One region of the Paenibacillus sp. FSL R7-0048 genome, then DNA from elsewhere that is predicted to be linked to it. Evidence: riboswitches for the same ligand, from Rfam matches in the RefSeq annotation. Region 1 holds a riboswitch; the other holds the start of a gene.
The links. A riboswitch is a leader RNA that binds a small molecule or an ion and turns the genes downstream of it on or off. The one in region 1 is predicted to bind cyclic di-GMP.
Positions count from the first base shown of each region.

Region 2: another riboswitch for cyclic di-GMP. It lies ahead of NSQ91_RS10915 (DUF6612 family protein); the one in region 1 lies ahead of NSQ91_RS02515 (choice-of-anchor A family protein).

Region 1 is NZ_JBBORF010000001.1:573,406-582,353, forward strand. Features, by position in the region: gene NSQ91_RS02505 (ASCH domain-containing protein) at 1-151, shown strand, start outside; gene NSQ91_RS02510 (hypothetical protein) at 351-743, opposite strand; cyclic di-GMP riboswitch class I at 1,239-1,329, shown strand; gene NSQ91_RS02515 (choice-of-anchor A family protein) at 1,438-3,447, shown strand; gene NSQ91_RS02520 (alpha/beta hydrolase) at 3,594-4,529, shown strand; gene NSQ91_RS02525 (NusG domain II-containing protein) at 5,349-5,738, shown strand; gene NSQ91_RS02530 (Gx transporter family protein) at 5,722-6,279, shown strand; gene NSQ91_RS02535 (ATP-binding cassette domain-containing protein) at 6,309-7,163, shown strand; gene NSQ91_RS02540 (energy-coupling factor transporter ATPase) at 7,154-8,056, shown strand; gene NSQ91_RS02545 (energy-coupling factor transporter transmembrane component T family protein) at 8,049-8,840, shown strand; gene NSQ91_RS02550 (peptidase U32 family protein) at 8,884-8,948, shown strand, end outside.
Region 2 is NZ_JBBORF010000001.1:2,500,360-2,509,307, reverse strand. Features, by position in the region: gene NSQ91_RS10935 (NAD(P)/FAD-dependent oxidoreductase) at 1-191, opposite strand, end outside; gene NSQ91_RS10930 (FprA family A-type flavoprotein) at 208-1,446, opposite strand; gene NSQ91_RS10925 (CapA family protein) at 1,716-2,732, shown strand; gene NSQ91_RS10920 (NADH-dependent flavin oxidoreductase) at 2,811-3,914, opposite strand; gene NSQ91_RS10915 (DUF6612 family protein) at 4,087-4,935, opposite strand; cyclic di-GMP riboswitch class I at 5,053-5,144, opposite strand; gene NSQ91_RS10910 (RNA polymerase sigma factor) at 5,349-5,867, shown strand; gene NSQ91_RS10905 (DUF4179 domain-containing protein) at 5,851-7,464, shown strand; gene NSQ91_RS10900 (Cof-type HAD-IIB family hydrolase) at 7,617-8,417, opposite strand; gene NSQ91_RS10895 (pseudouridine synthase) at 8,679-8,948, opposite strand, start outside.

The sequences.
Region 1 (8,948 bases):
TTTAAGGGAATGGATCAATGGGAATGAATATGATTTTGGCGACTATAGTGAAGGACGGTTTGCCTGGAAGCTTGAACGGGTTCATCCATTAAGCCATCCAATTCCAGCTAAAGGTCGGCTAAGCTTGTGGGAGCACTCTAATCACTTCTGAACGGCGAACAATATTTTTAATGTAATTTTTATGTGCCTATCAGCTATTTTTCAGGTTCGAGGTATATATTAGAGACACCAAACACCCCCCAGTGTTTTGTGGTATATCTCTCTCAGGTCTTGCCAACTCCCATGGTAAGGCCTATTTTTTTGTTCACTAATTGATTGGGGGGAGAGAGCGCAGCGGCTTCTATACAGCTTTACTTAATCTGGTACTGTTCTTCGTAACTCTTAAAAGATGAAATATCCAGCCCTAGGTATCTGCGCATATGGATGGCAGCCTGAGCCGCAACAATGTCATTCAACAGCAGCATTCGTTCATGATAGCCACGACATATATACTTGGCTTCAATTCCCGTATTAAGTCTGTTTTGCTCATACACCTTGATTCCCCGTCTTCTCATTTCTGCACGAACATCCCTTAGATCTGTTGTAGCTACTGCAGCAGCTGTTCCAAGCACCTCCAGATAAGGGGCGGGTGTTCGTAAGTGTGTAGATAAAATGGCGGAGTCCCGTTCGAAAGCTGATAAAATCATCGGAAGCAATAAATAAGATTTCACCAGCATGTTGTCCCTGCTTTCTGCTCTATGCATGAATCTCATCACCTCTAATAGGAACGTATATTCGTATTCTACCCCGATATTCCAAAAATAATCAATGGTATTTCTAAACAGCTTATCCAATGTGATTAAATTCACAACTTAATAACGAAGAATAAATTATATTAAAAATTGTAATAATAAAAATTAATGTATCGAACGCAAATAAAGGAGAATTATGATGGAAAAAGAGGGCAGCCTCCAGCGTGGATTGTTTTTTGGTTTAATTTTGAGTGTTCCCTTATGGATATCCATATTGGGCTATATACAGTTACTTTAAAATTTAATGAAAAACCTTATGCGAAGCGCCTTTAGGCGCTTTTTTTGTGTGGTACTAATGCGGGGAATTATCGAAAGGAATTGATTGACAATTGTGGGTGTCGGGAGCTAAACTGTTATTAATTCAAAAGTATTAAAAGTCATAGACTGTTATTGGATAGAATGCTTCAGCTACCAGTTCTGGACTTGCAGTGTAATACATATATATAGTCATGATAATAGCAAACCGTCTGAAAGGGCGGGACGCAAAGTCCAGGAGTCTAAAGTGTCTTAAAGGCACAATGACCGTCCGACTGCCATGAGAAGGGAATTTCACTTCTTTTTGGCGGTCTTTTTTGTTGTTAGGTCCTTTAGAGTTTCTGGTAATTATTCTGATTAATATAAATCATAGTTTTAGGAGGTGTGCCATTTGAAAAGAAGAATAAAACCGTTACTCTCGCTTGTATTAGCTGGGATTTTGACGGTAGGTAGTGGGCTTTCCTCATTAGGAGCTGGAGTTGCTGGAGCTAGTAGTTCTTCTACATTGGGAATTGCAGCGGTCTACAACGTGTTTATTCTAGGGGATATAACAACAGTTTCGGATACGGAAGGAAGGTTTGCTGCTGGAGGTAACGTTAACTTAACCAACTATAGTGTTGGAGATAGGTTGACCGCTGCAGAGGTTTCCCTGACTGACACACTTGTTGTTGGAGGGCATCTTACTTTCAACGGAGGTACTGTTTATGGGAATATCGTGCACGGGGGAGATTTTTCAGGGAATGTAACGCTCCTCAAGGGTGGTACAAAAAGACAGGGGAGTACGATTGACTTTTCAGCCGTAGGTCAGTCTTTGAAGGACAAATCAGCAGAACTTGCAGCATTGCCGGCGAATGGAACAACAGTGTACCAATATGGCAGCCTTACCCTGACAGGTACAGATCCTGCGGTCAATGTTTTTAATGTTTCAGGAGATAACGTCTCTAATACCTACGGAATTACAATAAATGTTCCTTCAGGATCTACTGCAATTATTAATATTGATGGTTCTAACGTAAAAATGAAAAACTTCGGATTTCTACCTAATAACGTGTTGAACAGCAAGAAAATTTTGCTTAACTTTAGCCAAGCTGCGTATCTTGATATGGCAGGCATAGGTGTAATGGGAAGCATACTTGCCCCCTATGCTCATGTTGATTTTATTAATGGTCAGATTAACGGTACTTTAGTGGCGGCTTCACTCAAAGGTACTGGTGGTGGTGAATTTCACCACTATCCATACGATGGTGATGAACCTGGACCAACACCAACGCCAACGCCAACGCCGACAGTGACGCCGACACCAACAGTGACACCAACGCCAACGCCGACAGTGACGCCGACACCAACAGTGACACCAACGCCAACGCCGACAGTGACACCAACGCCGACAGTGACACCAACGCCGACACCGACGCCAACACCATGTCCGACGCCGACAGTGACACCAACGCCGACGCCGACAGTGACACCAACACCAACGCCGACGCCGACGCCGACAGTGACGCCGACACCAACGCCGACAGTGACGCCAACACCGACACCAACGCCGACAGTGACGCCAACACCGACACCAACGCCGACAGTGACACCAACACCAACACCAACGCCGACGCCGACACCAATACCGACACCAACGCCGACAGTGACACCAACACCGACGCCAACGCCGACACCAACACCAACACCAACGCCGACGCCGACACCGACACCAACGTCGACGCCGACACCAACACCAACACCAACGCCGACACCAACACCAACACCGACGCCGACAGTGACGCCGACACCAACACCAACGCCGACGCCGACAGTGACACCAACGCCGACACCAACGCCGACAGTGACACCAACACCAACGCCGACACCAACACCAACGCCGACAGTGACGCCAACACCAACGCCGACGGTAACGCCTGAGGCAACACCGACACCGACGGTAACACCAGAGGCAACACCGACACCGACGGTAACGCCTGAGGCAACACCAACACCGACGGTAACGCCTGAAGCAACACCAACGTCGACACCAGAGACTTCTGTGTTCCCGACACCAACGCCATCATCCGTAATTGGCACTATAGTTCTTGCAGAAGATCCCGTGCCGCTTGGGCCTGTAGCTTCGCCGACACCAGCGCCAGTACCAACACCGTCGAATAGCACAGAAGTACTTGTTGATGATGATGAGATCCCATTAGGTCCGGTACCGGCAGTGACACCAACGCCAACACCAACACCTGATGAAATCATCGTAGTGGACGATACGATCCCATTAGGAAAGCCACCTGTGAAGGAATTGCCAAAAACGGGTGAATCAAGTCCTGCACCTTACTACGTAGCAGGTTTAGGTTTTGCACTTATCGGATTATTAATGAGAACCAAGTTCTCCAAAAAGAATAAATAATAAAGGTTAGATCAACATAGAGTCGCTTTCGGGAGTGTTCCGATGGCGGCTCTATTTGTATGTCATGATTGCGATAGTTTGGTGCATTCTAAGTAGATGGTATACTCTTGTTGGAAAAGAAATGAAGAGGGGATGGCGAAGGCGAATTGATATGGTTTATTATTAGCGCTGTAATCATCATAGGGATTCTAATCTATGTGGGATTTTTCTTCTATGGTATTGCTATTAAACGAGCGCCAAAGGTATTTCTAAGTAATAATCCTAATCTGAAGGCTGATCCTCCGGTTGCCGGAGCTTCTTGGGGGGAGGGGAAGGATTGGGTCTCTCGCCAGAGCTTCGAGAATATTGAGATCGTATCTGCAGATGGACTTAAACTAAGAGGTTACTTACTCCAATCTATTCGTGCTGCGGGACGCACAGCCATTCTAGCCCACGGTTATTCAGGTAAAGCAAAGGATATGGGGGCGTACGCCAAAATCTACTACGAGAACTTAGGCTTTAACATCCTAATTCCCGATGCAAGAGGGCATGGAGATAGCGCAGGGGATTACATTGGTTTTGGTTGGCCGGAACGAAAAGATTATTTGCAATGGATTGAATACATGATTAAAAAGACTGGGCCCAGTGCTCAAATTGTGCTTCACGGTGTCTCTATGGGTGGTGCTACAGTGCTAATGACCTCAGGGGAAGATCTTCCGCCGCAGGTAAAAGCTATTGTTGCGGACTGCGCTTATACCTCAGTAAAAGCACAATTATCTTACCAACTACGACGAATGTATCGCTTGCCAAGTTTCCCTTTCGTTCAAAGTGCAAGTCTAATCACCCGCTTGAAGGCGGGGTATGGCTTTGGTGAAGCCTCTGCATTAAAACAAGTGCGGAAAGCGAAGGCTCCGATTCTTTTTATTCATGGGGATGCGGATAACTTTGTACCTTTTGCTATGATGAATGAATTGTATGAGGCATGCCAGAGTCCAAAAGAGAGGCTCATAGTACCGCTAGCGGGGCATGGATTGTCTTATGATACGGATAAGGCGGGGTATATAGATGTAGTAACAGCTTTTGTAAGTCAATATGTAAAATAAGTCCTGAACGTAGACAGCGCCCGATATCCGCTAGGTAGCGGTTATCGGGCGCCTATATTTTTCCACACATGACGTAGTCCTTGAATAAGGATCGTACCGTCATGCTTTCTCGTTATATTCATCCCCCGCCGTTCGTGAGTAACGGGTGTCTTAATTCCTTGTTATTTCCAGCAGCCGTGTGGCGAGAATAATCCTTCCAATACGACAAAAGCCCTACCTCTCTTTTGCCCTTGCGGCTCCATTGACCGCGCCAGTGTGAATCGGAATGCTATATTTCGAATTTAATCTCATAAAAAGGAAGAGTACTGCAAGAAAACATAAAGCCTCTTTGTCCAAAATGCCGATGTGTATAATAGTCGGCCTGACATCTTCTTGGTGGGGATATTCAATATATCGAAAAACAAATACCATATAAATATAACACACTATTGTTTAAAAGGCAAATATAATAATGAATTCCAAGATAAGGTTTATTTGATTCTAGAGAGGAACAAACCTCGATAAGGGGCGCTTAGATTTTGAAAGTAACTTAAATTGGGTTAATTGTGAATTATTCCGGAAAAGCTAGTAAACCAGAGGAGATGGGCGATCTCGGTGCAAATGGGCTAAAATGTAAGTTGGATATTTTTGCAAACGCTACAAACTTCAACTGAAAATGCCAGAGACGAATGGGTTGTGTCTGCTGGGGTTATTTTGCGTGCCTATTTTGTGAACAGCTCTCTAAAACTGACAATAAACTCCAACATTGATTGAAGGATTGAGGGTAGACCGTTATAATTAATAAGTCTGGATTTTAATTAAAAAATAAGGGAGATTTTTATGAAACGCGCAGATGTGTGGCTGATTTCCATCGTATTGATTGCTGCGCTCGCTTTTCTCGTACCGAGATGGTTTTCGGACAATGATGACAAAGGTGGGGCCGGTAAAAATCTCATAGCCAATGTAACGGTGGACGGTGAGTTATTTAAAACGGTAAAGCTTACAAAAGAAGAACAAACCATTGAGGTCCGCACGGAACGCGGCTATAACATTTTGAAGGTGCATGATTACGGGATTGAAATGTACGATGCCGATTGCGCTGATAAAGTTTGCCTAGGTTTTGGTTTTATTACCCTGCCCAAACAGACGATTGTCTGTCTACCGCATAGAGTATTAGTCGAAATCACCAGTGCGTCGGGGGAGGATGATATAGATGCCTATGTCCAGTAGTGAATCTGCAACAGCTTTAAAAAGAACAGTGATTATTGCGATTTTCGCCGCAGTGGCAGTAGTGTTAAGTTTAATAGAGGCACAGATTCCGTTATCCGGAATGGGACTGGTGCCGGGTGCTAAGCTCGGACTGGCCAACATTATGATTTTGACTTGTATTTACTTTTTACGTGGACGGGATGCTTTGCTGCTTGTCATCCTCAAAACACTGCTTACTGCATTTCTGCTAGGTACCTTCTCAAGCTTGCTGTTTAGTTTATTTGGTTCACTTTTTAGCTTTGTTGTTATGTTTGTGCTGATGCTGATTAGTGGCAAAGGTAAGAGTATAAGCTTGATCGGAATTAGTATAGCCGGTGGGATTGCGCATAATATCGGTCAGCTGCTGGCAGCTTCTATGGTATTTGCATCACTTAGTATTTTTTATTATCTTCCCATGCTGCTGATCACTGGGGTAGTAACAGGAATTGCCGTGGGCTATGCAGTCCGTTATTTGGTGGCGTCATTGTCAAAAATATCGCTGTTTGAAGAATTTTTGGACTGATTAGTCACATCAGCGGAAGGATGACTAACATGAATGAATCATACGAAGGTCAAGACTTAGAGGGAGAGGGACAAGCAGTCATCTCTCTGGATGGGGTATCGTTTGGCTATGATCCCGAGCATCCGATTCTTCAAAATATAACGTTATCTATCTCTCAAGGACAATGGGTCAGCTTGGTTGGTCCTAATGGCTGCGGGAAGTCTACGTTGGTCAAGCTGCTCAATGCTCTGCTGCCTAAGGGGGCTGGTGAGATTGTGGTTAGTGGCATGCTGCTTAGTGAGGAAACGATCGGAAGCATTCGGCAATGTATCGGAATGGTGTTCCAAAATCCGGATAATCAGTTTATTGGAGCCACTGTAGAGGAAGATATCCTATTCGGCCTGGAAGGGCTTTGTTTGCCGTACGAAGAGATGGCTGAACGTTTGCACTCCTATACGACGAGACTAGGAATAAATCATCTGTTGTCCAAGCATCCGGGTGAGCTGTCGGGAGGTCAAAAGCAGCGTGTTGCTATCGCTTCCATTCTTGCTATGGAACCAGGCATCGTCATTTTTGACGAGGCCTCTTCTATGTTGGATGAAGGAAGCAGAAATGACCTTCTCGGTATTCTGCAGGATATGCGGGCAGAAGGGAAGTACACGATCCTCATGATTACGCATGATGCAGATGAGATTTTGGCATCGGATCGGGTGCTTGCGCTGCATGGAGGTGGTTTGGCTGCAGATGTTACACCGGCGGAGTTGTTCCGGAACGAGGAGCTTCTGGAAAAATGTCATTTGCGTGAACCTTATTCTTGGCGCCTTGCACGCGAGCTGCAGAACCAGGGCATTCATGTGGATGTTCCGACCAGTGAAAAGGAGCTTATAGATACGTTATGGCCATAGAATTACAGCAAGTAAGTTACACCTACGCTGACCGAAGCCTCTGGAAGCTGACGGCGCTCCGGGACATTAACCTCAGTGTACCCATTGGCTCGATGGTTGGTATTGCGGGGGCGACGGGCTCAGGTAAATCGACGCTGCTGCAATTGTTTAACGGGATACTGAAACCAACCGAGGGTACGGTAAAAGTGCTTGATGTAACTATTCAGGCTGGTGAGAAGTCACCTAAGCTAATGCCACTGCGCCGCCGAGTCGGATTGGTATTTCAATTTCCGGAGCAGCAGATGTTCGAAGATACGGTCGAGAAGGATCTCATTTTCGGTCCCCTTAATTTCGGCATGAGTCTCGAAGAGGCAAAGTCACGTGCACGTCAGGCCATGTCAGATATGGGGCTGGATCTCGCACTGCTAGAGCGGAATCCTTTCCAATTGAGCGGTGGACAAATGCGTAAGGCGGCTATCGCTTCCGTGCTAGCTATGGACCCTGAGGTCATCGTTCTGGATGAGCCCACGGCAACGCTTGATCCCATTAGCCGTGCAGAGCTAATCAGCTTGCTGGAGAGATTATGTCGTGAGCAGGGCAGAACGATCATTATCGTCACGCATCGGATGGATGAGTTATTGCCCTATGCGGACAGCTGGGTTGTACTTAAAGAGGGCAGCACGGCGTTTCAGGGCAGTGTAAAGGCACTTGCAGATGATCCTTCAATTCTGGAACAGTGTGGTTTGACGGTTCCGCAGTCCCTTCGTTACTGGCGTGCAGTTGCTGATCATTTAGGTCTTGTGGATGAAGCCCCCCGCTTGACGGCTGAGAGTCTGGCAGAGCTTATAGCTTCGCTGCCAGCGGAATCAATAAGCACTGGTAAGCCCGATGGAAAGAGGGATGACCATGAATGAGAAACTGATCTTAGGTCGGAGTATTGAGACCGGTTCGTGGGTGCACAAGCTGGATGCTCGTGCCAAAATCACTGGCATGCTATTATACGTAGCTGTTATCCTGCTCTCACGTTCGTGGATGGCCATGGCTGTGCTGGCTATTTTTTCGATAGCCGTTATGGCTTCAACGAAGATTCCGCTTAAATACTTCCTGAAAGCAGCTAAGCCTTTACGTTATTTAATGTTGTTTATCTTTATTGTGCAGGTGGTGTCTGTAAAGACAGGGGAGGTAGTGCTGACTCTTGGTTCCTGGTCTATCTATGAGGGAGGGCTAAGATTAGGGGCATTTTCGGTCATCCGCATGTTCTTTCTTATCACCTTTACAGCGCTTCTGACCTTCACAACAACGCCGGGGAAGCTGAATCAAGGGCTGGAGGGGATCTTGACACCCTTCAAAAAGCTTGGCTTATCCCCTGACCGTATCACGCTGATGATCAGCATTTCACTTCGTTTCATTCCTACGATTCTAGATGAATCGCAGATCATAATGAAAGCGCAGGCCTCAAGGGGAGCCGATCTAAAAGAGCTGCCTTTGAAGGAAAAGGGACGGATGTTAGTCTCCCTGCTGGTCCCGATTATCGCCAGTGCTTTTAGGCGTGCTCAGGATCTGGTGTATTCCATGGAGGCCCGCGGTTTTCGCATGGATGCTCCCCGCAGTCGGTATCACCGCCTAAGGTGGGGCAAATTCGATACTGTTTTTATTGGGATGTTTGTGGTCATGGGAATTGCAGTAGCTTTGTTATAATACTCATTCCCTATTAGTAGTATCAACTTGGGAGGGAACTTGAATGGCACGTTATTTTAACGGTAGAGAAGTCGAATTACTCGCACCCGCAGGAACGTTTGAGATTTT
Region 2 (8,948 bases), 1.9 Mb from region 1:
TCCTTTTTAATCAGCACCTTCTCACTGTGCAGGTCGGTAAACAGCCCTTTGGTCAGCTTAATCCGGTTATAGGGCAGTTGACTTTCCTCCCCGAGGATCGAAATTTCCGATTCTGCGTCTTGATCACGGATGGCTTTGGCGGCATGGACGGCGGCTACTCCTCCGCCAACAATAACGTAATGTTTTGTCATCCTATGTTCCTCCTCCCTAAAATGAACTCAGCAGCAAATCCGAAACAAATTCAGCCGCATTTTTAATTTTTTGAACTTTCTCAGGCTCTTTCGGGGAAAATCTGATTCGTACAGGGAACTCTACATGTGTCATCCCCGTGGTTTTAATAACCTCAGATGTGCTTTGCACCGTCATGTTTGTTCCATTCAGATAATCCTGAATGACTTCAATGGCTTCACCACTCCAGCCGTAGGAGCCAAAGGCTGCAGCAAGTTTACCTTCCAGATTCATATTGTGCAATTCTTTCAGAATGTTCTCCAGGTTCCCAATCATGTCCGCGTATTTAGTGGAGCTGCCAATAAAGACCGCGTCCGCTGACGTTATGCTGTTCAGAATATCAGTGGCACTACTTTTATCTGCATCCCAGACCTCTGTCTCTATATTATTTTCCTGCAAGCAATCCTGTATGATTTTGGCCATCTTCTTGGTACTGTTTTTGATGGTGGTATATACGATGGTTGCCTTTTTTCCTTGCGTCGTTTCACGGCTCAATGTGGCGTACATCCCGATATATTTACGTATGTCCTTCCGGATCACAAACCCATGGGAAGGAGCGATCATCCGGATCTCAAGATCCTTAACAGCCTCTAACAGGGTTCTTACATATCTTCTGTGAGGATGAATAATTGCTGCGTAATAGCCCTGGAAATCTTCCGTAATATCAAACCCGGCTTCATCGCTGAATAGATTCTCCACCGCAACATGCGTGCTGAAAATATCACAAGGAAATAAGATTTGATCTTCGATACAATAGGTGATCATCGTTTCTGCGGTATGGAGATACGGTGTTTCTTTAAACAGCAGCGTTTTCCCGCCAATATCCAGCTTATCTCCGTCTTTAACCACCAGGAAGTTCCGGCTATGAAGCTTGTACATTTCCTGCAATTCGGGAACAGCAATCTCGGTGCATACGATCGTGGCATTTGCAGCCTTGGCAGCGAGAGCTGCCAGTCCACCAGAGTGATCAGGCTCTGTATGATTAATTACAATGTAATGGATATCTAGAAGATCAATCATTTCACCCAGACACTCGGCATATTCACGTCCGAATTCCATATCTACGGTATCAATGACAGTTGGTTTACCTGTTTTTAATAAATAAGAATTATAGGTAGTTCCTTTTGCCAGAATCAGGCGGTGAAATGGAACCTGGCGGTTATCGATTTTGCCTATCCAGTAAGTATCCCCGGCGATTTTTTTGAATTGTGTACTCATTTCTTTAACCTCCAATGTTTGATTGATAATGTTTATCAACAACCTTATTTTATTATGGCTGCCAAACAAAAAAGAGGATTTGAATCAAATTATAAAAGTTTGAAAAAAATGAATACCTTAAATTTAGACGATCTAAATAAAGTGATTATGCGTTGAGTCACATTTTAAATAAAAAGCCACACAAATGTTTGCACTTCGCCTTAAAGAAAGAATAACCCATAACAACTTTATGCCATATCCTAATGAAAATAATAAAAAGGTGGATATCCATGACTGAAATACAAATAGCTGCTGTGGGAGATCTAATGGTCAAACGTTATATTATTTCGGATGCTAAACAGCCTGACGGAACCTATTCGTTCAGCCCCCTGTTTGCAAAAGTAGCTCCTTATCTGAAACAGGCTGATTTGACGATTGGCAATCTCGAAACCACCTTTGCTGGAAGTGGCCCCGAATGCCGGAAAAGTCCCCGATCAGGCGGTCCGATATTCAAATGTCCAGACGAACTGGCCCCTGCACTTAAGGAAGCCGGATTCGACGTATTAGTAACGGCCAACAATCATTGCATGGATTATGGTGCCCCGGGTCTGGTTCGGACGTTACGAGTTCTGGACCGTAATGGAATGGACCACACGGGAACAGCTAAATCATTAGAAGAATCCAAGAGAACGCTTATTAAAAACGTCAAAGGAATTACGATTGGCATCCTCTCCTACACAGCAGGAACCAACCGAATTCCTGTACCAGTGAGTAAGCCATGGCTGGTTAACCGGATATCTACGCCCAAGATCATTCGGGAGATTCGAGATTTAAAAAAGAAAGTCGATCTAGTCTTGCTTTATCTGCATTTCGGAAGCGAATATCGTTACACTCCAAACAAGAGGCAAAAAGAGCTGGTCAATCTCTTCTTTAAAAATGGCGCCGACATCATACTGGGGTCTCACCCACATGTTCTTCAACCGTTAGCGCTTCGTGGAAAAAAACAATTCGTTATTTACTCATTGGGGAATTTTGTTTCTACTAAACTAATGAATATTCCTTATACACAAAGCGGTATCATTCTTACGCTTAAAATAAAGAAGGATGAAAAAGGACACACGAGTATAACTAACGTAGGTTACATCCCGACTTGTGTAGATCGAAGAATAAAAAGCGGCAGGAAAATTACAGAGATCATCCCCATCCGCGACGCATTAAAGAGAAGCGACACCGACATAAAAACAGAGCGGCGAAATCTCATGAATCGAATGTTGAAACATACGACAACAATCTTAAAGAGGGAATAGAGTCGTTACAGAAAAATAACGTTCCGCGGAATTTACCGCGGAACGTTATAGATTTAGACCTCAAAACTGTATTTGAGTTTAGCGTAAACGATCAGGCATCATTAATTTAAGGAATTCTAGAATACCATTCTCTACTACAAGTTCTTCTCTATCTTGATCAGCAAGTACTCTTCTGATGAGATCTTCTTTACCCTCCAGTACTTTACTTGTCCAATGAGGATCAATGATAAGAGACCGTCCTACTGCTACTAATTCAGCATTTGTCAACGTGTCCTCTGCGTCCTGTTTGGTACGGATATCTCCTACCCCAATTAAAGGTACACGGCCATTGATTTTCTCATGCACATATTGCAGGATTGATTTTTCTTTAAAATCTTCTGATGCAGATACTTTCTTAAAATCCCCTAATGAAATATGCAGATAATCCAGCTTTTTATCAGCTAATTTATCAATAAGATAAAAGGTATCGGTGATTTTAATTCCAGGCTCTTCATATTCTTCTGGAGAAAAACGATACCCGACAATAAAATCCTTAACCTTTGAATTGTCAACGACAGCAATAACTGCATCCACTAATTGGTTAATGAAATTAAATCTTTTCTCTAAGCTTCCGCCCCATTGATCTTCACGACGGTTGGAGTGTGGAGAGAAGAATTGTTGGATTAAATATGTGTTTGCTCCATGAATTTCTACCCCGTCAAATCCAGCTTGAATAGCACGTTGAGTCGCTTTTTTAAAATCCTCAATTACACCGAAAATTTCATCTTCTGTTAATGCTCTTGGAATTTCTGCATTCGGGCGTTCGGCAGCAATGGCGCTGGAGGAGACGGGTTGTACGCCACGCAATATTTTTGAATCTGTCATTCTTCCTGCATGGAATAGCTGTAAAATAGCCTTTGTTCCATTTCGTTTAATAGTAGATGCTAATCGGCTGAGGCTAGGAATAAATTCATCGGAGGAAACACTAAGTTCACCTTCCCATCCTTTTCCACCCTCTTGTACATTTGCTGCCGCAGTGATGACCGCACCTACTTCGCCCGTTCTTAGCGAATAGTATTTCAATTCATCTTGTGTTACTACACCGTCATAAAAGCTCATTCGAGTGGTCATTGGAGCCATAACCACTCGGTTTTTTAATGTCAGCCCTCTGCGAAAAGTTAATGCTGTGTCTAGTGCTATCATCTTTTTCCCAACTTTCATTAAATTATATTTAGATAAATTATTATATACATGCGCATACATATAAATTACAGCAATGATTTATTCTTGTCAACTAATAAAGAACTGCTGTTGGATACAACAAAAAGCGCTGTTCCGCTGAACAGCGCTTTTCGCTCGTTATGAATCGTCCTTATTATTCTAGTTCGGCCGGTTTTACAATGGCTGCACCTTTATTATTTTTGGAATATTTAGCTTCGATTTTCGTGGTGTATGTATCTTTGGCTCCATCACTTACCAGCACATAACTCAGATCGACTATCAGCTTTTCCGTTTGCCAGGTCTTAGTATTGACGAATAATTTCCACGTTACGCTTTTGGGTTGAACTGTCTCTCCATCCCAGAGGTTCTCCTGGTCATAGAGTTTGATTATCCCCTTAGCTGCTGTCGGATCGGTTACCGTGAATTGTAAGACTGTTTGTGCGCCAGCAGTGCTGACTTTCATGGATTTTTTATAACTTTTGACCGAATCAAGCATGGAAACAGGATCGTATTGGCCTTTAGAGTAAAAGGCATCCCATTCCGTTTTCTCCAGTCCAAGCCAATATTGTGCATCAGGATCGATTGGCTCCCCGTCATCGTCGTAACCTTCATCTTCAGATTCATCGATCAGTTCACTTCCGTCTACAAGATAGTAAAACTCCTTGTCATTGGCATATAGACTGTACGATGTTTCTAAAAGACTACTAGCGACAGTGCCTGCTGCGGCAAAATTCGGCAGACGGTTGATATCCAGCTTCAGAGTGTTGGTGTTGCTGATACGCACCCCGCCGCTTTGAATATCCTGTTTTTTGGTCACATCCAGATGGAAATTCTTTATTGCTTTGGAGGCTGCCGTTACTTTGCTGATCATCTGATCCGCGGTTACTACTGTTGAGGTAGCTGCAGACACTACTCCTGGATTAGACATCCATCCGATCGTTCCGGACAGCAATAAAGCACCTACTGCCAAACTAGTACCTATTGTTTTGAAAAAACTGTTCATGTACTTCCCCTTTCGGCCCCTTGCGATAATGTAACGCCGTATAGGTCGAAATAATAAAAGAGCTCAAAATAGACTACATATTTTTAGAGCTATCCTTTATGCTTCATAAGACATCCCTATGGCGGCCTGGCGATCATTTCCTTCTGTCGAAAGGCTTTAGACCCATGGCTTTGTGTCATCATCTTTCGATGATTTTACCTTTAACGCGGACATTCAATTAGTTTTAATTAGATTACGGACGCATGTCCCACCGCTAATTTTATCATGGTTATAATTACCTGTAAACGACTTATCTTCCATTCGAATTCGCTATGATATTCAGAAGAAATACTACAATCAAAATGAAAAATGAACGATTACATACGCTTATAAGTCTTATTAATGAGAACAGCAAAGACAGGGGGTGCAGCAAAATGAGTGACCGGGAAATTTTCGAGCTCTATAAAGAACAAGTATATTATTTTTGTTACTACTTAATGAAAAATCAGGCAGATGCGGAGGATATTTCCCAAGAGGTATTTGTAAAAGTTATCTTAGCGGATAAGTCGAAGGTAAGAAACTTGAAAGCTTGGATTTTACGAATTGCTTCGAATGAGTGCAACAGTGTGATCAAAAGGCGTAAGACGGGGTGGATGAAAGAAGTACGTAATTATTTACTATCCAGGTCTGAGGAATCAAACCCTGTAGAAAAACGTTTGGATCGACAGGAAACTAAAAAAGAATTACAAGGGTTATACAGTCAGCTTCCCGACAAAATCAGAATGGTAGTAGTCCTTCGTTTTATAAACGAATTGACTGTACCCGAGATCTCTAAAGTTATGAGCATACCCGAAGGAACTGTAAAATCCAGACTGAACAAGGGACTTAAAATACTAAATAGAATGGGTGGAACCCAACTAAAGGAGCTGAATAGTAATGAGTCTGTATATTGAAAAAGATAAACATATTCCCCGACCGGATTATGATTTGATGTGGACTGCCATAGAACAAGAAGCTTATAAACGTCAAAGAAATCTGCATGCCTCCCAGAATACTCCTAGGTCTAATAAAAAGGTTATTCCTATCAGTATTGTCTTCTCTTGCCTCTTACTTGTAGCCATTCCTGTATTCGCTAGTATGACGATTAATTGGGATAAAATTGGTGGTCGAAGTGTGAGCAATGCATTAAATAACGGCATCGGTCAACAGTATAATCTTCAAACTTCCAGTTCAGGAGTAACAATGAATTTGAACGGTGTTGTAACTGATGGAGAAAAAATGAAAATGCTGTTATCACTTGATACTAAATCTGATCTATCCAAATATACTGGATTTGCTACAGAGGAAAACATCATGACTAATGAATCCGGTGCCAAGGCAAAGGTATACGGTTATTTAGAATACGATCCTGAAAGCCAGAAACTCATTGGAGTATATGAGACACCTGATACATTAAAGGATGATAAAAAGGACTACAGGTTTGAAGCACGGAATCTCATTTTTTACCGTGATCAGAATATTCCCTTACAATCTAATCATCAAGCAGGGGATACTATCGATACTGGAGTTAAGCAATATCCAAGCATTCAAATCGAATCCGTTCGACATGTTTCCAATCAAACCATTATCCGTTACAAAGTCGCTGCATCACCATCTGACTTAGGACGGGGTAATCCACATTTGGTAGTTAGTACTGGTGGTCAAAAGAATGAAGCAATTCCAACCATCATGCCTAACGAAGGATCGGATTTATTTATTGAACAGGTTTTCAATATAACTGAATCAGATTGGAAGGAAGCTAGTCTTCATTTTAGTTACATTGAAGAAGCGAAACGATTTTCAGGTACGTGGAAGTTCGATTTTAAAGCAGATGGACAAAAAGCAAGTGAGGCGATTTACACTAAGAAACTGTATAACAGTCCTGAATTTCAAGAAAAGACCGGCATAACCTTAGATCAGCTAGTGGTTACCCCTTTGGATATCCAAATTCTAATAGATGAAAATGATTCGCTTAAAAAAGGAATTGTCCACTATAATACCGCTCAGTTGGTTATAGGTGATCAAACAATCACTGGGGGTTGGAATTTGAAAGGAGATCATTCCGAAAGCTACCAGCATTTATTTCAATTCGAATCTCCGGAATGGTATAACGACTGGTCCGATGTTCCAATGAAACTTATATTAAAGGATGCTGTCATTGAGAAACGTGATACTACTAAGAATTGGATCACTATAAACAAACCTAAAGAAGAAAAGCAGTTCACTTCACTTGATGTCGATGGGTTAAAAATTGAATTCACTTACTATACTGAGGACGAAAATTTGATTGTCGAATCAACATCCAAATCTTCTGGCTTCAAAAGCGTTAACCAAACTACGTTACGGATTAATGGCAAAGAAGTGGTGCCTGAAATTACACCTAAGGGCATGATATCTACAGGAACTAATATTGATAGCTACAAAGATATCCCTTTCGACGAAAAAATCGAACTGAACCCTGGTATCTATAAATATAGCGATCCTAGCCGGAACGAGGAAATTAAACTTTAATACAGGAAGTTAATCTATGTCCCGCCCTTTCTAGTTAATCCTAAGGGCGGGTTATTTATGGATAAAATCATTTCTGTTTATGTATCTCTTTTATTTCCTTCACCACAAAAAAAGCATAGAACGGACTCAAGTCCGCTTTATGCTTTCCATTATTAAGATAAACAATATTTAACCAGCGCATCTCGCACACCATGCTCGTTGTTAGACCCCGTGACAGCATTCGCTGCCGCTTTGACCTCAACCGGAGAATTATCCATCGCAACGCCCATACCCGCGTATGTAAGCATAGAAATATCATTAAAATAATTACCGATCGAAAGAACTTCCTCTTGCGGAATTCCCAGCTTCACAGCCAGATTCTTTAAGGCGTTGCCCTTGGAGGCTTCCGGATGCATCAAATCAACGAAAAATTCACCACTGCGCAAAATATTGTACTCATGGGTCCAAGTGCGCCATTCACGTTCAGCTTCGTCAAGGATTTCTGATTGTGTAAATACAGTAAACTTAACAACCGGTTCACGGAAATCTTCCCATGCTGGCAGTGTAGCCGGCACGATACGGAAGTGTTCATACATATAATTGGCTTCTTTGGTCAGGTTTTCTACATTATCTACATACATATCAAAAGCCGTATTCACATCATAATGAATATCATGCTTTCTACAATAATCAATATAAGGGTCAAGACCACGAGCATCCATACCGTATTGATGCAGCACTTCCCGATCTTTCACACGAACCGTTGCAGCTCCGTTATGACCCAGCACATAACCAGACAACCCCATTTCCTCCATAAAAGGAATCGAGTTCTGCGGACTGCGGCCGGTACATAACACGATTTGTCCTCCAAGACGTGTAACCTCAGCAATGGCTTCTTTATTCTCAGTGCTCAAGTGGTGATCATCATTCAACAGTGTACCATCTACATCTAGTGCAATCAGTTTGTATCTCATACTCCCACCATCCTTGTCTTTCTTTTTCTATATATATTGAACCTGGCTATTTGAGTTAAGTTTCAGTCGCAACTGCGGTGAATATTTGGACTTCCAGCCGCTGTTGTTTCCAGATTTCTTGATTTATACCGTTTACTAGTGGTTGAAATCCGGAAACAAAGGCGGCCGCTATCGCTCTTACAGTTCCAAATTTCCCCTCCGCCACTCCATTCCCTTATCCCAAGTTTCCAAATTCAATTTACATACCATTTTTTCTCTATATTATTGTTCTAATGCTTCTGTACTTAAGAGTGCCAGTTCCTCTAGCGTAAGTTCACGACTAGCTCCCAGTGGCAGGCTTTCGTCCAGCTTCAATTCTCCCATAGATACTCGTTTCAGAAAAGTGACTTTTTTGCCGACAGCTTGGAACATTCGCTTCACCTGGTGAAACTTTCCTTCTGTGATGATCAGCGAAATATGTGAGATTACTTTACTGCCGCGTTCTCTTCCCAATATAGTTAGCTGTGCAGGTAAAGTAACATATCCATCTTC